3 regions of the Streptomyces sp. VTCC 41912 genome follow, and region 2 is predicted to be linked to each of the others. Evidence: predicted binding sites of a transcription regulator. Region 2 holds the regulator's gene; each other region holds the start of a gene.
What was found. The regulator HrcA, encoded in region 2, represses chaperone genes, less so after heat shock. The targets are predictions, from matches to a motif close to TTNGCACTCNGNNNNNCNGAGTGCNAA.
Positions count from the first base shown of each region.

Region 1 (6,481 bases), on a different contig from region 2:
CCGATAGCAAGGAAATCCGCGGGAAGCCCTGGTTAATCCCAGGGCTTCTTTGCCTTTTGCCTGTACAATCGAGAAAGAAATTTGTACGGATCACGAACCAACTCTGCCTGACGCAGAGCTGGCGCGACCGCTCGGCGGCCGCGGTCCCCTGCCACACGCAGCCACCCCTTTCGGTGCGGACCACGCGGTATCACTCGGTCCTGCGCGAGAGGACAGCTCTCGGCGCTCAACCGGGACGACCTCTCGGCGCAGCGCTACCAGGCAGTAGAAAGGCCCGGCCGTGGCATCCGCGGTCAAGGACCCCCGTCCCGGTTACGGACAACTGTTGCGCACGCCCAGCGCGTGGACCTTCCTGTTGCCCGGCTTCCTGGCCCGACAGCCGTTCGCCATGCTGACCATCGGCATCGTCCTGCTCGTCCAGTCCACCACCGGCTCCTACGGCACCGCCGGCGCGGTCTCCGCCGCCACCGGCGTCTCGATGGCGCTCTTCGCCCCGCAGGGCGGCAAGCTCGCCGACCGCTTCGGCCAGCGCGCCGTGCTCATCCCCGGCGTCCTGGTCCACGTCGCCGGCGTCTCGGCACTGATCGTCCTGGCCCTCGCGCACGCCCCCCTGTGGGCGCTGCTCGCCGTGGCCGTCCCCACCGGCGCCTCGACGCCGCAGGTCGGCCCGATGGTGCGGGCCCGCTGGGCGGCCAAGCTGGGCGGCACCCCGCTGATGCCCACCGCCGCCGCCTTCGAGTCGGTGACCGACGAGTTCACCTTCGTCGTCGGCCCGGTCCTGGCCACCGCGCTGTGCACCGGCATCCACCCGGCCGCCGGCCTGATCGCCGAGGCCGTGCTGTCGCTGGCCGGCGGTCTGCTGTTCGCCTCCCAGCGACGCACCCAGCCGCCCGTCCACCGGGGCGGGTCCGACGCCCACCCCCGCGTCTCGGCCCTGTCCATCCCCGGCGTGCGCGTCCTGATCGTGGCGTTCCTCGGCATCGGTTCGGTCTTCGGCGGCATGCAGGTCTCGCTGACCGCGCTGACCGAGAGCATCGGCCAGCCCGGCCTCAACGGCGTGCTCTACGGGGTCTTCGCGGGCGGCAACATGCTCGCCGGCATCGCCTGCGGCGCCATCGCCTGGAAGATCGGCCCCCGCCGCCGCCTGCTCGTCGCCTACGGGCTGCTGGCCCTGGCCACCACCCCGCTGTGGGCGGTGACCGCGCTGCCGCTGCTGGGCGCCGTCGGCCTGGTCGTCGGCCTGTGCATCGCCCCCGCGCTGATCACCGGCTACACCCTCGTCGAGTCGCTGGTCCCGGCCGCCGCCCGGACCGAGGCGTTCACCTGGCTGACCGGTGCGGTCGCCCTCGGCCAGGCCGCCGCGGCCACCTCCGCCGGCCAACTGGCGGACCGCTTCGGCCCGAGCTCCGGCTTCCTAGTGCCGCTGGCCGGCACCGCGCTGGCCCTGGTGGTCCTGCTGAGCCTGCGGGCCCATCTGATGCCCCGCACGTCCACGGTCGTCACCGGGTCGGCGGAGGCCGCCGGCACCCCCGCCGACGAGCGCGAACGCGAGCTGAGCCACGCCTGAACGGGCGCCCTGGCGGGTCCGCGCACCGGCGTGGAGTCGGTCACCGTGCGACGTTCACGGTGGACTGGCGCGCGGGAATACTGCAAGATGGAGCGTCGTTAGCACTCAATGAGTGAGAGTGCCAGGAGGAAGTCAAGTGCCGACCTACCAGTACCAGTGCACCGCGTGCGGCGAGGGCCTTGAGGCCGTGCAGAAGTTCACCGACGACGCGCTCACCGAGTGCCCCAGCTGCAACGGACGCCTCAAGAAGGTGTTCTCGGCGGTCGGCATCGTCTTCAAGGGCTCCGGCTTCTACCGCAACGACAGCCGCGGCTCGTCGTCCAGCAGCAGCCCCGCCAGCAACTCCTCGACGCCGTCGAACGGCTCGTCGTCGAGCAGCTCCACCCCCTCGACGTCGACGCCCTCCACTTCGTCCTCGTCTTCGTCCTCGTCCTCCGACGGCGCTTCGAAGTCGTCGACCCCGGCGAGCTCCGGCTCGGCCGCCTGACCCGCGGCAGCAGCCCGGCGCGCGACGCCACCGGCAACGGGACTCCAGGCCCCGCCTCCCCACCAGGGACGGCGGGGCCCGTCGCATCCCGGCCGGGGCGTGCGGACCGAGCCCTCCGGCCCGGAGCCGAGCAGCGCGCCACGTGCCCGGCCCCGCGGGCTCCGACGGTTCCGGTGACCCGGCAGCGGACCGCCGCCACGCCCCGATAGTGTGACCGCATGGCTGAGGCGGAGATTGGCGTTATCGGCGGGTCGGGCTTCTACTCCTTCCTGGACGACGTGACCGAGGTCACTGTGGACACGCCCTACGGGCCTCCCAGCGACTCCCTGTTCCTCGGCAAGATCGCCGGCCGCTCGGTCGCGTTCCTGCCCCGGCACGGCCGCGGCCACCACCTCGCGCCGCACCGCATCAACTACCGCGCCAACCTCTGGGCCCTGCGCTCCCTCGGCGTGCGGCAGGTCCTCGGCCCGAGCGCGGTCGGCGGGCTGCGCCCCGAGTACGGCCCGGGCACGCTGCTGGTCCCCGATCAACTCGTGGACCGCACCAAGTCCCGCGTCCAGACCTACTTCGACGGCGAACCGCTTCCGGACGGCAGCGTGCCCAACGTCGTCCACCTCACCTTCGCGGACCCGTACTGCGCCACCGGCCGCGTCGCCGCCCTGGGCGCCGCCCGCGGCCGGGACTGGGAGCCGGTCGACGGCGGCACCCTCGTGGTGATCGAGGGCCCGCGCTTCTCCACCCGCGCCGAGTCGCGCTGGCACGCCGCGCAGGGCTGGTCGGTGGTCGGCATGACCGGCCACCCCGAAGCCGTCCTGGCCCGCGAACTGAGCCTCTGCTACACCTCGTTGACGCTGGTCACCGACCTGGACGCGGGCACCGAGACCGGCGAGGGCGTCTCCCACGAGGAGGTCCTGAAGGTCTTCGGCGAGAACATCAGCCGGCTCCGCGAGGTCCTCTTCGACACCGTCGCCGCACTGCCCGCCAACGAGGACCGCGCCTGCCGGTGCACCGACGCGCACCAGGGCTGGGACCTGGGCATCGAGCTGCCGTAGGCGCGGGAGCAGCGCCGGGGCGGGGACGGCTCGAACGCCCCTGTCGGGTGACGGAGTTGTCCACAACCGCAGGTTCGTCCACAGGCCGGAGCGGGCCGCCGCGTCATGCGGCACGGTGGTGAGCGCGGGGCCGAACGCCGGTCCCGCTTCGCACCACAGGCGGTGACGACCATGCCCCACTCCTCCGCGCCCTTCCCTCCGAAGCCCGGGACGCCCGTTTCCCCGCCGGCCTCGCCGACCCCGCCGACCCCGCTGGCTCCTCTGACTCCTCTGACTCCTCTGACTCCTCTGACTCCTCTGACTCCTCTGACGGCTGCGACCGCTGCGACGGTCTCGTTACCCCCGACGATCCCGACCATCCCGACGGACCCGTCGATCCCGTCGATCCCGGTCCTGCCCGCTCCCCCGCGGTGTGAAGTGCCGCACTTCGCCCCCGTCCGCGCGGGCGGTGTCGGCCCCACCCGATGGCACGGGGCGGCACGGCGGCGGCTGCTAACCGTCGCCCTGGCAACGACCGCCGCAGCACTGGCCACCGGCCTGTCGCAGGGTCCGGCGCGCACCGCGTCCGCGCCCACCGGCTGCCCCGCCGCGACGGCCTCAGGGGGGCGATGACCATGACGAAGCGGGGGCAAGATCGAGTGGCGTCCACCGATCGGGCGCGCGAGACTTCTGCGAGTGGCGGGGCACCTGCCGCACGCCGCACCTGCCGGCGTGCCCGCACCACCGATACCGAAGCCGCTATCGGCACCGCCGCACCAATCGCCGCCGCACGGGCCCTGCCGAGCGGCCGGATCCGCCGCCGACCGGTGGCTCCCGGTCCCCGCCCGGCCGCCCGGCCGCCCCGTACGAGCCGCCTCCGGCACGGCCCGGTCCCCGGGATCCGTCGTACCAGTACGGAAATCCGCACTGACGCTCTGGTCGATCGCCGGTTCGGGTTGCGCGATTGGACACCTCCGCCCCGCCCTGCCGTAAGTTGCGGTGCTGATTGTCGGTGCACCGTCCAAAGCAAGCGTGGAAAGAGGCTGTCAGGTGAGCGAGAACAAGAGCGTCCTTCAGGGGTTCAAGGACTTCCTGATGCGCGGCAACGTCATCGAACTCGCGGTGGCGGTCGTCGTCGGTGCGGCGTTCACGAGCATCGTCAACGCGGTGGTCAAGGGCGTCATCAACCCGATCGTCGGTGCGTTCGGCTCGCAGAACCTCGACAACTACCAGACCTGCCTCTCCACGTGCTCGGTGGACAAGAAGACCGGCCTGTACGTGGACGGCATCTACGTCCTGTGGGGCTCGGTGCTCAGTGCGGCGCTGACCTTCCTGATCACCGCGGGCGTCGTCTACTTCCTCATGATCCTTCCGATGAACAAGTGGAAGGCCCGCCAGGACGCCAAGAAGTCGGCCGACGACGCGGCGGCGCCGGCCCCGACCGAGATCGAGCTGCTCACCGAGATCCGCGACGCCCTGATCGCCCAGCGCAACGGCACCGCGGCCACTCCGGGAGCGGCCGCGGCGGCGGCGATCATCACGCAGAAGACCCAGCAGACGCAGCAGACGCAGCAGTAGCGAGCGCTACGGACGGCCGAAGCCGCCCCCTCGCCTCGCTCAGAGGTGGTGGGGCGGCTTCTCGTCCAAGAAGCGGGCGAGGTCGGCGGCGCTGTCCGTGCTGGCGGCGCGCTCGCCCCAGCCGCGATCGGTGTCGTCCGAGGACTGCTGGCTCAACGGGTCGTCGAAGATCAGGGCGGCGGCGCTCCTCGGCGCCGGCCGCGCGGTGACGGCGGGCTCGCTGCCGGCCGGCGCCGCGGGGGCCTCGGCCTGGGCGACGGGCCCTTCGGGCGCGGTCGGCTCCGGAGCCTCGGCCGGGACGACGGCGTCGGGCGTCGGGCTCGGGTCGCCGGTTCGGGCGCCCCGGCCGCCCCGGGCGGTCGGCTCGGGCTCGGCGGGGGGCTGGGACGTGGTGCTCACCCCTTCAGGGTACGGGCGGACACCGCGCTTGCCCGGCGCAGCGGGTCGTTGATGACGCCGTGCTTGCGGCGGCCGGGCGGAGGGCCGGCGGGGCGGGGGCCGGCGGAGCTGACGGGGCCCGCGGAGCTGCGGAGTGGTGTGGCTGCGGGGGGGGCTGCGGGGGGCTGCGGGGCGGTGTGGCTGCGGGGCGGCGTCCGGTCAACCGGTGGGCGGTTGAGCACCGTCCGGGCCAGCGGCTTCCGGTGGGTCGGTGGCTGGTTCGGCGGTGGTGGGCGGGGGCGACGGCCGGGCCTAGGTGCTCCGGCTGCCGTTCTCGTGGGTGGGTATCGGGTGGGCCCGGTGCGCGTCCTGCGGGCGCGTGGGCGGACCGTGCTCGGCGCAGCCCCGCCCGCGCGCCCGCCCGCGCGCAGAACCGGGGAGGGAGAGGGGGACGGGGTGGGGGTGGGGGCGGGGGTGGGGGTGATGGCCCCGGGCTTCACTCTTCGGCATGGCTACCCGGCTTCCGTACGGGGGCGGGAAGGCCCACGCTAGGAGCGCTCGCGGGACCCGGCCCGCTGGGTGGCGCATCGGGGTGGGGGGTGCGGGGTCGCGTTCCGTGGCGGCCGGTGTCTGGGATGCCTGGGCTCACCGGACGCGTCCCGTGGGGGCTGATGCCTGGGATGTCCGCGCCCACCATGGCGTTCCGTGGAGGCTGACGCCTGGGATGTCCGCGCCCACCGTGCAGTTCCGTCGGCGCGGGTTCCGTTTCCGCCGGAGCGGGCCGGGGCGGACGCGTGCGCAGGCCGGGCGGGCGTGTGCCTGATTCCGAATGAGTGCCCGTGTCAGGACGAGCGCCCGATTCCGGGTGAGTGGCCGGGGCCGGACGAGGACCGGGAGCCGGACCAGTACCCAGGTCCGGGCGGCTGGAGCCAACTGCCCTGGGTGCCCTAGGTGCCCGAGTTGCCCGAGTTCGGGCAGCTGGGGCTGACGGCCGGGGCGAACCGCCCGAGGAATCCGGGCCCGGGATGCCTTGCCGCGGTACGGGCGGGGCCTGATGGGATGGGTGATCACCGTGTTGCCGGGGCGGGCGGGGCGGGGCGGCGCGCTCGTGGGGAGGTGTGTCGGGCCGTGGGGGCGTGACGCGGGCCGCGGTGGGTGCCGCGGCCCGTAGCGCGTGGGTCAGTCGGTGGCGAGGGCCTCGTGCCACCACTTGTCGCGGCCGGGTTTCCAGGAGACCGGGCGGGAGCAGCGGTTCACCACCAGGACGGTGTGCGGCAGGCCGCCGGCGGTGGCGGTGCGCGCCAGCGCGTGGTCGAGTACCGGCTTCACCGGCCGGATGGCGCCGTCCCAGAACGCCGCGTCCGCGGTGATCAGCACCCGGATCCCCGTCTCCCGTATGCGCGCGGCCAGTTCGGGGACGGTCAGCGAGACCGGCAGCGT
Region 1 is NZ_JBJMAB010000026.1:52,165-58,645, reverse strand. It holds gene ACJ6WD_RS28730 (MFS transporter) at 281-1,567, shown strand; gene ACJ6WD_RS28725 (FmdB family zinc ribbon protein) at 1,704-2,054, shown strand; gene ACJ6WD_RS28720 (S-methyl-5'-thioadenosine phosphorylase) at 2,273-3,106, shown strand; gene mscL (large conductance mechanosensitive channel protein MscL) at 4,136-4,663, shown strand; partial or broken gene ACJ6WD_RS28710 (hypothetical protein) at 4,703-4,915, opposite strand; gene ACJ6WD_RS28705 (AMP-binding protein) at 6,221-6,481, opposite strand, start outside.
Region 1: a site for HrcA is predicted at 1,666-1,692, ahead of ACJ6WD_RS28725 (FmdB family zinc ribbon protein). Genes of this name have one in related genera too.

Region 2 (6,481 bases):
TCGACGCCCTCCAGGTACTCCACGACGACGCCCTCGATCCGCAGGTCGTCGCCCCAGACGCGTTCGACCAGCTCCGCGTCGTGCCGGCCCTCCACGTAGATCCGGCCGGCCCGGGCGACCCGGGCGCGCGCCCCGGGGACCGCCAGCGAACCGGACGCGGTGCGCGCCGGGCCGCTCGGCGCCGGGCGGCCCGGCGGCCGGACCAGGGTCACCGTCCGGCCCTCCAGCAGGAAGCCGCGCGGCACCATCGGGAACACCCGCACCTTGCCGAAGCGGTCCTCCAACGTGACCGTCGGCCCCTCGGCGGTCTTCTCGCACCGCAGGACCGCGCCGCAGTAGCCCGTCACCACCTCCTCGACGACCAGCCCGGGGTCGGCCGGCACCTCCGGCACCGGCTTCGGCTTCTTCCAGGGGGGAGTGAGGTCGGGGCTGTAGTGCCTGCTGTGCATGCGGGTCTGCTTCCCTGCGGATCGACGGGTCGGGGGTGGGGGCGACGGCCCGGTGGGGCCGACGGGATCACGGGGCGCGCGACGCGGGGCGCGGGCCGCGCGGAGCGGGCGCCCGCCGGCGGGTCAACGGGCGCCGGCTCACGGCGAGTCGGTGCCGAAGCGGGCGGCCAGGGCGTCGCGCTGGGCCCGCACGAAGGCGGCGTCGACCACCGCGCCGTGGCCCGGCACGTACACCGCGTCCTCGCCGCCCAGTGCCAGCAGCCGGTCCAGCGCGTCGGGCCACCGCCGCGGCAGCGCGTCGGGGCCCGCCTGGGGCTCACCGGACTCCTCGACCAGGTCCCCGCAGAAGACGATCTCCCGCTCACCGGCCCGTCCGGGCACCAGGACGGCCAGGTCGTGCGCGGTGTGCCCGGGGCCGACGTTGGCCAGCAGCACCTCCCGGTCGCCGAGGCCGAGGGTCAGCTGCCCGTGCACGTGGTGGTGCGGGACGACCAGCAGGTCCGCGGCCTCCGCCGCGGCGTCCGGGTCCACCCCGTGGCGCACCGCGTCCTCCCGCAGCGCGTCCTTGCCGTGCCGCAGCAGCGCGTCGACCCCGGTCGCGCCGAACACCTCCACGCCCGCGAACGCCGCGGTGCCCAGGACGTGGTCGAAGTGCGGGTGCGTGAGCGCGACATGCGTCACATCGCGCCCCAGCACCGCGCGGACCGTGCGGCGCAGTTCCGCACCGGCCCCGAGGGTCGGCCCGGTGTCGACGATCAGCACGCCGTCCGAACCGGCGATCACGCCGATCGTCTCGTCCCAACCGGGCATCCGTCGCCGGGCGACGCCGTCCCCCAGCCGCTCCCAGCCCGCTTCTTCCCACGTGGTGCGCATACCGAGACGCTAGCGCCCCCGCGATAGCGTTGCCCGGGACTCCGGGCGGGCGCCTCGGTGGCGGGCCCCCGCGGACGCCCACCGGCGCGTCGAGCAGAGGACGCGCCGGCGACGGGACCGGGGGCGCGCTCGGGGGGCGGTCAGGGCGCTTCCGAACGCGGCCCGGGGGTCGGATTCCGCGGCGGTGGGTAAGTGCCCACCACGCCCGCCCTTGCCGCACCCGCGCTACCCGGCCGTACACTGGCTCCGGGTCTGGCACTCGGCCCACGTGAGTGCCAGGAGAAGTGACGACGCGGCGGACGGCCGACTGGAGGTGGCGCAATGCTCAGTGAACGCAGACTCGAAGTGCTGCGCGCCATCGTCCAGGACTACGTCGGGACGGAGGAGCCGGTCGGCTCCAAGGCGTTGACCGAACGGCACCAACTCGGCGTCTCCCCGGCCACCGTCCGCAACGACATGGCCGCCCTGGAGGACGAGGGGTTCATCGCCCAGCCGCACACCAGCGCCGGGCGGATCCCGACCGACAAGGGCTACCGCCTCTTCGTCGACAAGCTGGCCGGCGTCAAGCCGCTGTCCGTCCCCGAGCGGCGGGCGATCCAGAACTTCCTGGACGGCGCCGTCGACCTGGACGACGTGGTGGGGCGCACGGTGCGGCTGCTGGCGCAGCTGACCCGGCAGGTCGCGGTGGTGCAGTACCCGTCGCTGACCCGGTCCACCGTCCGGCACGTCGAACTGCTGGCACTGGCCCCGGCCCGGCTGATGCTGGTGCTGATCACCGACACCGGACGCGTCGAGCAGCGGCTCATCGACTGCCAGACGCCGTTCGGCGAGACGTCCCTGGCGGACCTGCGCGCCCGGCTCAACAGCCGGATCGTCGGCCGCCGCTTCGCGGACGTCCCGCAACTGGTGCAGGATCTCCCGGAATCCTTCGAACAGGACGACCGGGCGACCGTCTCGACAGTACTGTCGGTACTGCTGGAGACTCTGGTGGAGGAGACCGAAGAGCGGCTGATGATCGGCGGCACCGCCAATCTGACGCGCTTCGGGCATGATTTCCCCCTGACCATCCGGCCGGTGCTGGAAGCCCTTGAGGAGCATGTGGTGATGCTCAAGCTGCTCGGGGAGGCCAAGGACTCGGGCATGACCGTACGCATCGGGCATGAGAATGCTCACGAGGGCCTGACGTCCACCTCGGTCGTCACCGTCGGATACGGTTCTGGCGACGAGGCCGTCGCCAAATTGGGCGTGGTCGGACCGACCCGCATGGACTACCCCGGAACGATGGGAGCGGTACGCGCAGTGGCACGTTACGTCGGACAGATCCTCGCGGAGTCGTAAGTGGCCACGGATTACTACTCGGTCCTCGGCGTCGGCCGGGACGCCTCGCAGGACCAGATCAAGAAGGCATTCCGGCGGCTGGCGCGCGAGCTGCACCCGGATGTGAACCCGGACCCCAAGACCCAAGAGCGGTTCAAGGAGATCAACGCCGCCTACGAGGTCCTGTCGGATCCGCAGAAGAAGCAGGTCTACGACCTCGGCGGCGATCCCCTCTCGCAGGCCGGCGGCGCCGGTGGCGCGGGCGGCTTCGGCGCGGGCTTCGGGAACTTCTCCGACATCATGGACGCGTTCTTCGGCACGGCCTCGCAGCGCGGCCCGCGCTCGCGGACCCGCCGCGGCCAGGACGCGATGATCCGCCTGGACATCGAGCTCAACGAGGCCGCGTTCGGCACCACCAAGGACATCCAGGTCGACACGGCCGTCGTCTGCACCACCTGCAGCGGTGAGGGCGCGGCGCCCGGCACCTCGGCGCAGACCTGTGACATGTGCCGCGGCCGCGGCGAGGTCTCGCAGGTCACCCGGTCCTTCCTGGGCCAGGTCATGACCTCCCGGCCCTGCCCGCAGTGCCAGGGCTTCGGCACCGTCGTCCCGACGCCGTGCCCCGAGTGCGCGGGCGACGGCCGGGTCCGCTCCCGCCGCACCCTCACCGTCAAGATCCCCGCCGGTGTCGACAACGGCACCCGCATCCAGTTGGCCGGCGAGGGCGAGGTGGGCCCCGGTGGCGGACCCGCCGGCGACCTGTACGTCGAGATCCACGAGCTGGCCCACTCGGTGTTCCAGCGGCGCGGGGACGACCTGCACTGCACGGTCACCATCCCGATGACCGCGGCGGCCCTGGGCACCAAGTGCCCGCTGGAGACGCTGGACGGGGTCGAGGAGATCGACGTCCGGCCCGGCACCCAGTCCGGCCAGTCGATCCCGCTGCACGGCCGCGGCGTGACCCACCTGCGGGGCAACGGCCGGGGCGACCTGATCGTCCACGTCGAGGTGCAGACCCCGAGCAAGCTCGAACCCGAGCAGGAGGAGCTGCTGCGCCGGCTGGCCAAGCTGCGCGGCGAGGAGCGCCCGCAGGGCCAGTTCCAGCCGGGCCAGCAGGGGCTGTTCTCCCGGCTGAAGGACGCCTTCAACGGGCGGTAGGCACACCCGTCGGGGCGGGGTCCGGGGAGTTCCCCGTGGCCGCCGCCCCGGTTCGGGGTACGGCGCCGGGCGTGACACGATGTGGGCATGCCCACCGCGCTCACCGATTTCTGCCGCTACCCCATCGTGCAGGCCCCGATGGCCGGCGGCGGCTCCGGGCCCGAGCTGGCCGCAGCCGTCTGCGAAGCCGGGGGACTCGGCTTCCTGGCCGCCGGCTACAAGACCGCCGACGGCATGTACCAGGAGATCAAACAGCTGCGGGGGCTGACCCGCCGCCCCTTCGGCGTCAACCTCTTCATGCCGCAGCCCTCCCTGGCCGACGCCTCCGCCGTCGAGGTCTACCGCGAGCAACTCGCCGGCGAGACCGCCTGGTACGAGACCGAGCTCGGCGACGTCAACGGCCCCACGGACGACAACTACGAGGCCAAGCTCGCGATCCTGCGCGACGACCCGGTGCCGATGGTCTCCTTCACCTTCGGCTGCCCCTCGCGGGCGGTCCTCGACGCGTTCGCCGAAGTCGGCACCCACACCGTCGTCACGGTCACCACCGCCGCCGAGGCGCAGGCCGCGCAGTGGTCGGGGGCGGACGCGGTGTGCGTGCAGGGCGTCGAGGCGGGCGGCCACCAGGGCACCCACCGGGACGATCCGCACGCGGACGGGACCGGCTCCGGCCTGGGGCTGCTGGCGCTGCTCGCCCAGGTCCGGGAGACCGTGCAGATCCCGGTGATCGCCGCCGGCGGGCTGATGCGCGGCTCGCAGATCGCCGCGGTGCTGGCCGCCGGCGCCTCCATGGCGCAGCTGGGCACGGCGTTCCTGATCACCCCCGAGTCCGGTGCCAACCCGCTGCACAAGCAGGCGCTGACCAACCCCCTCTTCACGCACACCGAGTTGACCCGGGCGTTCTCCGGCCGGCCGGCCCGCGGCCTGGTGAACCGCTTCCTGCGGGAGCACGGCCCGTACGCGCCGGCCGCCTACCCCGCCGTGCACTACCTCACCTCCCCGGTCCGCAAGGCCGCCGCCAAGGCAGGTGACGCACAGGGGCTGAACCTCTGGGCGGGGCAGGGGCACCGGCTGGCCCGGGAGATGCCCGCCGGGCAGCTGGTGGCGGTGCTCGCGGCCGAACTCGACGCCACCCGGGCCGCGTTGGGCCCCGGCGACGCGGGCCACGGCACCGGCGGTGCGGTGTGACCGCGCCCGTCTTCCTCGTCGAATCGCTCGCCGGCGTGCTGGCCGGGAGCACGCTGACCGTGGACGGCCCCGAGGGGCGGCACGCGGTGTCCGTGCGGCGGCTGCGGGTCGGTGAGGAGGTCGTCCTGACGGACGGCGCCGGTACCGGCGCCGAGGGCACGGTCGCCGCCGTCGAGGGCAAGGACCGGCTCACCGTCGCCGTCACCGGGCTGCGCACCGAGGAGCCGCCGGCCCCCACCCTCACCGTCGTCCAGGCACTGCCCAAGGGCGACCGCGGGGAGTTGGCCGTGGAGACCATGACGGAGACCGGCGTGGACGCCATCGTGCCGTGGTCCGCGGCGCGCTGCGTCACCCAGTGGAAGGGCGAGCGGGCCGCCAAGTCGCTGGCCAAGTGGCGGGCCACGGCCCGGGAGGCGGGCAAGCAGTCGCGCCGGCTGACCTTCCCGCGCGTCGCCGATCCGCTGTCGACCAAGCAGGTCGCCGCGCTGCTCGCCGACGCCGACTTCGCCGCCGTTCTGCACGAGGAGGGCAGCACCCCGCTGGCCACCGCCGAACTCCCCGCCGCCGGCTCGATCGTGCTGGTCGTCGGCCCCGAGGGCGGCGTCTCGCCGGAGGAGCTGGCGGCCTTCGCGGAGGCCGGCGCCAAGCCGTACCGCCTGGGCGCGAGCGTGCTGCGGACCTCCACGGCGGGGACCGCGGCGACCGCGCTCCTGCTGGGCCGCACCGGCCGCTGGAGCTAGTCCCGTCCGGTGGCGCGCGGCGCCGGCGTCGGTCCCGAACCCCCGACGGTACCCGCGCGACGTCTGCCGGGGCGGGTGCGAACTCCCGCCCGCCGTAAGGTGGTTGGGGCGTCGGGGGATACAGTCGTCGCCGTGACTGACCACCCTGCGGTTCCCCAAGGCTGGTACCAGGACCCGTCCGGCGCGGCGGCGCTGCGCTGGTGGGACGGCGCCCGCTGGACGGAACACACCCAGGCGGCACCCCCACAGGTGCCCGCACCGGCGCCGCAGCAGTACGCCCCGCAGGCCCCGCAGCCCCCTGTGCCGCAACAGCCGTACCCGCCCCAGCAGCCGTACGCCCCGCAGGCCCCCGCGCCGCAGCAGCCGTACCCGCCGCAGGTCCCGCAGGCCCCCGTCCAGCAGCAGTTCCCGCCGGGCGGTGGCGGTCCGGAGGGGCTGCTCTCGGCCGATGTGCTCGCGGTCAACCAGGACTTCAAGTGGGTGGACATCAGCACCAGTTACTCGGTGCTGGACCGCAAGGGCATCGAAGTGGGGTCGGTCGCCGAGACCGGCCAGAACGCCGCCCGCAAGGTCATGCGCTTCGTCAGCACGATGGACCGCTACCTCTCCCGGAAGTTCGAGATCCGGGACGCCGCCGGCGTGCCCTTCCTGGAACTGAGCCGGGGCACCAAGGTGCTCAAGGCCAAGGTGCAGGTCGCCCGGCCGGACGGGACGCCGGTCGGTGAGATCCTCCAGGACCGGGTGGTCACCTTCGGC
Region 2 is NZ_JBJMAB010000009.1:14,777-21,257, reverse strand. It holds gene ACJ6WD_RS15695 (DUF3097 domain-containing protein) at 1-449, opposite strand, end outside; gene ACJ6WD_RS15690 (MBL fold metallo-hydrolase) at 588-1,322, opposite strand; gene hrcA (heat-inducible transcriptional repressor HrcA) at 1,644-2,660, shown strand; gene dnaJ (molecular chaperone DnaJ) at 2,661-3,797, shown strand; gene ACJ6WD_RS15675 (nitronate monooxygenase) at 3,885-4,985, shown strand; gene ACJ6WD_RS15670 (16S rRNA (uracil(1498)-N(3))-methyltransferase) at 4,982-5,725, shown strand; gene ACJ6WD_RS15665 (DUF2510 domain-containing protein) at 5,858-6,481, shown strand, end outside.

Region 3 (6,481 bases), on a different contig from region 2:
CGGCGCCCATCAGGGCCTTGTAGCGCGGGTCCGGGACGGACAGCGACTTGCCGCGCGCCAGGTCCTTCATGGCCGCGTCGACGAGGTTGTCCGCGTCGAGCCACATCCAGCCCGGGATGTTGTCCGTCCCCATCCCGGCCCGCTGGTGGAACTCGGTCCGCACGAAGCCCGGGCACAGCGCCATCAGGCGCACCCCGCTGCCGGCCAGGTCGCGGGCGGCGCCCTGGGTGAACTGCACGACCCACGCCTTGCTCGCGCCGTACGTGCCGCGCGGGACGAACGCCGCGACCGAGGCCACGTTCACCACGGCGCCACGCCGGCGCTCGCGCATCCCCCGCGCCGCGGCCGTGGTCAGCCGCAGCACGGCCTCGCAGTGCACCTTGAGCATCGCCAGCTCGTCGGCCATCGGGACTTCGAGGTACTCGCCCTTGTTGCCGAAGCCGGCGTTGTTGACCAGCAGGTCCACCGGGTGCTTGGGGTCCGCCAGGCGTGCCTCGACGGCGGCGATCCCCTCTTCGGTCGCCAGGTCGGCGCTGAGCACCTCCGCCTCGATCCCGTGCCGGTCGTGCAGTTCGGTGGCCTGCTCGCGGAGCCGCTTCTCGTCGCGGGCCACCAGCACCACGCTGTGCCCGTCGCCCGCGAGCCGACGGGCGAACGCGGCGCCGATGCCGGCCGTCGCTCCTGTGATCAGTGCAGTCGTCATACCGGAACGGTAGCGGGGCGGCGGGGCGTGTCCCGTGGTGGCCGGGGTGGCGTGTGGCCTTCCGGTGGGGTGCGGCGGTGTGCCGCCGGTGGGATTGCCCGCCCTTTCGACGGGCAGTCAGCAACCGCCGGGGCGGCGGGAGCCGCACGCCGCCCGCCACCACGCAGGAGGAGTCGACAGATGCGCCCAGCCCTTCTTCTGGCCATGGGTCCAGGCATCGCCGAACGGCTGCTCGGGCCGTCGCAGCGGGCCCGGTTGGCCCGCCTGGCCCGTACGGACGACCGGCTCGTCGCGCACGACCTGGCCGCGCCGGAGCCCGCGGTCGCGGCGGCCCTGGCCAGCGCGGAGGTGCTGCTGACCTGCTGGGGCGCGCCGCCGCTCACCGCCCGGGTGCTGGCCGCGGCGCCCCGGCTGCGGGCCGTCGTGCACGCCGCCGGATCGGTCAAGGGCCATGTCACCGACGCCTGTTGGGACCGTGGCGTCGTCGTCAGCTCGGCCGCCGCGGCGAACGCGCGGCCGGTCGCGGAGTACACCATGGCCGCCATCCTGTTCGCCAACAAACGGGTGCTGCCCGCCGCGCACCGCTACCGCACCCTGCGCACCCGGCACGACTGGCTGCGCGAGCTGGACGGTGCCGGCAACCACGACCGCACGGTGGGGATCGTCGGCGCCTCCCGCATCGGCCGCCGCGTCATCGAGCTGCTGCGCCCGTTCGCGCTGCGGGTGCTGCTGCACGATCCGTTCGTGACCGCCGAGGAGGCCGCGGGGTGGGGCGTGCGGAAGGTCGCGCTGGCCGAGCTGTGCGCGGGCAGCGACGTGGTCAGCGTGCACGCGCCGGAGGTACCCGCCACCCGGCACCTGATCGGCGCCCGCGAGCTGGCCCTGATGCCGGACGGGGCGACGCTGGTCAACACCTCGCGCGGGTCCCTCGTCGACGAGGCGGCGCTGCTCGCCGAGCTGTCCAGCGGCCGGCTCGGCGCGGTGCTGGACGTCACCGAGCCCGAACTCCCGCCCGCCGACTCCCCGTTGTACGACCTGCCGAACGTGCTGCTCACCCCGCACATCGCCGGTTCGTTGGGCACCGAGCTGCACCGGATGGCCGACCACGCCCTGGACGAGCTGGAACGGTACGCGGCGGGGCGGCCGTTCGCGGATCCGGTGCGGCGGGAGGGACTGGGGCACTCGGCCTGACACACCGTCAGACCCCGGTCTCCGGCGGGGCGCCGGACGCGGGCGAGGCCCGGTCCCGCGGGGAGCGGGACCGGGCCTCGACGGGTGCCGGCGGGCGGGCCGCCGGCGGATGCGCGCGGTGCGTCAGTGCGCGTGGCCGTGACCGTGGGCGGCGGCCGGCTCTTCCTCTTCCTTCTTCTCGACGACCAGGGTCTCGGTCGTCAGGAGGAGGGAGGCGATGGAGGCCGCGTTCTCCAGGGCGGAGCGGGTGACCTTGACCGGGTCGATGACGCCGGCCTTGACCAGGTCGCCGTACTCGCCGGTGGCGGCGTTGAAGCCGTTGCCCTTGTCGAGCTCGGCCACCTTGGCGGTGATCACGTAGCCCTCGAGGCCGGCGTTCTCGGCGATCCAGCGCAGCGGCTCGACGGCGGCGCGGCGGACCACGGCGACACCAGTGGCCTCGTCGCCGTCCTTGCCGAGGTTGCCCTCCAGGACCTTCACGGCGTGGACGAGCGCGGAGCCACCACCGGAGACGATGCCCTCCTCGACCGCGGCGCGGGTCGCGGAGATGGCGTCCTCCAGACGGTGCTTCTTCTCCTTGAGCTCGACCTCGGTGGCCGCGCCGACGCGGATCACGCAGACGCCGCCGGCGAGCTTGGCGAGGCGCTCCTGGAGCTTCTCGCGGTCCCAGTCGGAGTCGGTGGCCTCGATCTCGGCCTTGATCTGGGCGACGCGGCCCGCGACGTCCCCGGAGTTGCCGCCACCGTCGACGAGGGTGGTGTCGTCCTTGGTGACGGTCACGCGGCGGGCGGTGCCGAGCACGTCCAGGCCGACCTGGTCGAGCTTGAGGCCGACCTCTTCGGCGACGACGGTGCCGCCGGTGAGGGTGGCCATGTCGCCGAGCATCGCCTTGCGGCGGTCACCGAAGCCGGGGGCCTTGACGGCCACCGCGTTGAAGGTGCCGCGGATCTTGTTGACGACGAGGGTGGAGAGGGCCTCGCCCTCGACGTCCTCGGCGATGATCAGCAGCGGCTTCGAGGCGCCGGCCTGGATGATCTTCTCCAGCAGCGGCAGCAGGTCCTGGATGGAGGAGATCTTGCCCTGGTGGATCAGGATGTAGGGGTCGTCGAGGACGGCCTCCATGCGCTCCTGGTCGGTGACCATGTACGGCGACAGGTAGCCCTTGTCGAAGGCCATGCCCTCGGTGAAGTCCAGCTCCAGGCCGAAGGTGTTGGACTCCTCGACGGTGATCACGCCGTCCTTGCCGACCTTGTCCATCGCCTCGGCGATCAGCTCGCCGACCTGCGGGTCCTGGGCGGACAGCGCGGCCACGGCCGCGATGTCGGACTTGTCGTCGATCGGGCGGGCGGTCGCCAGCAGCTCGTCGGAGACGGCCTTGACGGCGGCGTCGATGCCCTTCTTCAGGGCGGCCGGGGAAGCACCCGCGGCGACGTTGCGCAGACCCTCGCGGACCAGGGCCTGGGCCAGCACGGTCGCGGTGGTGGTGCCGTCACCCGCGATGTCGTTGGTCTTGGTCGCCACCTCCTTGACGAGCTGGGCGCCCAGGTTCTCGTACGGGTCCTCGACCTCGACCTCGCGGGCGATGGTGACACCGTCGTTGGTGATGGTCGGCGCACCGAACTTCTTGTCGATGACGACGTTGCGACCCTTGGGGCCGATGGTGACCTTGACCGTGTCGGCCAGCTTGTTGACGCCGCGCTCAAGGGCGCGACGGGCGTCCTCGTCGAACTTCAGGATCTTCGCCATGGGTGCTTCAAGTCCTCTCGTTGCGATCGTCGGCCTCGCCGCCGTGACCGCTTTCGCTCAAACGAACTGCGCCCCTGCCCCGGGTCGATGAGAACGCGGGAACCAGGGGCGCAGATCAGGGCAAATCCGGGTGACTTACTTCTCGACGATCGCGAGCACGTCGCGAGCCGAGAGGACGAGGTACTCCTCGCCGCTGTACTTCACCTCGGTGCCGCCGTACTTGCTGTAGAGCACGACGTCACCGACCTTGACGTCGAGCTCGACGCGCTTGCCGTCCTCGAAGCGGCCCGGACCGGTCGCCAGGACGACGCCCTCCTGGGGCTTCTCCTTAGCAGTGTCCGGAATGACCAGGCCTGAAGCCGTGGTCTGCTCGGCGTCGAGCGGCTGGACCACGATGCGGTCCTCAAGCGGCTTGATGGCAACCTTGGAGCTGGCGGTCGTCACGATCCGACCTCCCCCTTCGGAGATCTCACGGGGTTAACTGTCTGAGGTGGCGACCAGGTCGATCCGTCGTCGCGGGTGCCGGACCTGCCCGTCGCTGTGTTGGCACTCCCTTAGGGAGAGTGCCAACGCTGAGACTATGACGCGGTTAGCACTCGGTCAAGCGGAGTGCCAGCGCGCCGGGGACGCGTACCGTGTCTGCTGCCCGTGGCCGGGCGTGGAGTCGGACACACCTTCCGCCCGGCCGCAACCCGGCCCCTACGCTGCCCCGTCTTGCCTCCGGGACCGCCGAGTCCGGGCCACGACCCGGCCGCCCCGCGGCCCAGACCCATCGATGGCGGAGGAACCGTGCGTGGACTGACCAGCGCTCCCCGGGATTCCGGGGGGCCGGAGAGCGACGCCGAGCGCACCATGACGTTCGCCGCGCTGGCCCAGGCCCCGAACCGTCGGCGCACCGAGGCGTGGCTGCTCGGCTTCGTCGTGTTCATCACCGTCTTCGGCTACGCCTACACCGAGCTGTCCATGAAGGGGCAGCTCGGGGGCGGGCTGGGCGGTTTCGCGGTGAGCGTCTTCTTCATCGCGCTGGTGGCGCACCTGGTGGTCCGCCGGTTCGCGCCGCGCGCCGATCCGCTGATCCTGCCGCTGGCGACCCTGCTCACCGGGATCGGCCTGGTGCTGCTGCACCGGCTGGACATCACCTACGCGGAGAAACCCCGGCTGCACATCGCCCAGGCGGCGACCGGGCAGTTGGTGTGGACCGTGATCGGCGTCGCGGTCTGCGTCGTCATCCTGATCGTGCTGCGCGACCACCGGCTCCTCCAGCGCTACATCTACCTGACGATGGCGGTCGCGCTGGTGATGCTGATGGCGCCGGCGTTCTTCGGCGCGGACAAGTTCGGCGCCAAGCGCTGGATCATGCTCGGGCCGTTGTCGCTCCAGCCCGGCGAGTTCGTGAAGATCATGATCGTGGTGTTCTTCGCCGGCTACCTGACCGTCAGCCGTGACGCGCTGGCGCTGTCCGGGCGCCGGGTGCTGGGCATGCAGCTGCCGCCGGGCCGACAGCTCGGCCCGATCTTCACGATCTGGGTGATCAGCCTGCTGGTGCTGGTCTTCGAGCGCGACCTGGGCACCTCGCTGATCTTCTTCGGCGTCTTCGTGATCATGCTCTACATGGCCACCGAACGCACCAGTTGGGTGGTCTGCGGCCTGCTGATGGCCGTGATCGGCGCCGGCGTCGTCGGCTCCACCGAACCGCACGTCAAGGGCCGCGTGATGGCCTGGCTGCACCCGATGGACATCTTCCTGCCGGAGAACAAGCGGCCGCCGGGCCTGATCTCCGACCAGGCCGCGCAGGCGCTGTTCAGCTTCGGCAGCGGCGGGATCGGCGGCACCGGCCTCGGCCAGGGCCACCCCGAGCTGATCGGCTTCGCCGGCAACAGCGACTTCATCCTCACCACCGTCGGCGAGGAGTTGGGACTGGCCGGAGTGATGGCCATCCTGCTGCTGTACGCACTGCTGGCCCAGCGCGGCATGCGGGTCGGACTGACCGCCCGCGACCCGTTCGGCAAGTTGCTGGCGGTCGGCCTCTCCGGGGCGCTGCTGCTCCAGGTCTTCGTCGTCACCGGCGGCGTCACCGGCCTGATCCCGCTCACCGGCAAGGCGCTGCCGTTCCTCGCCGCGGGTGGTTCGTCGATGGTCGCGAACTGGGTGATGGTGGCGTTGCTGCTGCGGGTCAGCGACAGCGCGCAGCGCCGGCGGGAACCGGTCCGACCGGCACCGCCGCGGCCGGACGCCGATGCCACCCAACGGGTGCCGCGGGTCACCGACCCCACGCCCGGCGCCTGACGGACCCCGCCGCCGGGCGGGACCGCGGGCCGAGCCGTCCGCGGGCCCGCCCGGCGGCTGGCCCACAATGGTGCGGGTGACCGACCTCGACACCTTCTCCGCGCTGCTCGCCCCCGAAGGACAACAGCTCCTGGCCGTCCTGCGGGACCACGACCCGGCGGACGAACTGGCGACCGCCACCCGGCTGCGCCGCGACCACCCCGCACCGCTGGTCTCCGCCGCCCTCGGGCAGGCCCGGCTGCGGCAACGCGCGGCCGCGAAGTTCGGCCCCGACGCGGCGCGGATGTACTTCACCCCGAACGGCGTCGAGCAGTCCACCCGCGCCCCGGTGGCCGCCCACCGCGCCGCCCGGCTCGCCGCGCTCGGTGTGCGGACCCTGGCCGACCTGTGCTCCGGGATCGGCGGCGACGCGCTCGCCCTGGCCCGGGCCGGGATCCGGGTGCTGGCCGTGGACCGCGACCCGCTGGCCTGCGCGGCCGCCCGGGCGAACGCCGAGGCGCTGGGCCTGGCGGACCGGATCGAGGTGCGGTGCGCGGACGTCACGGAGGTCGACAC
Region 3 is NZ_JBJMAB010000052.1:19,104-25,584, reverse strand. It holds gene ACJ6WD_RS37675 (SDR family oxidoreductase) at 1-703, opposite strand, end outside; gene ACJ6WD_RS37670 (hydroxyacid dehydrogenase) at 884-1,894, shown strand; gene groL (chaperonin GroEL) at 2,018-3,640, opposite strand; gene groES (co-chaperone GroES) at 3,776-4,084, opposite strand; gene ACJ6WD_RS37655 (FtsW/RodA/SpoVE family cell cycle protein) at 4,493-5,926, shown strand; gene ACJ6WD_RS37650 (class I SAM-dependent methyltransferase) at 5,994-6,481, shown strand, end outside.
Region 3: a site for HrcA is predicted at 4,230-4,256, ahead of groES (co-chaperone GroES). Genes of this name have one in related genera too.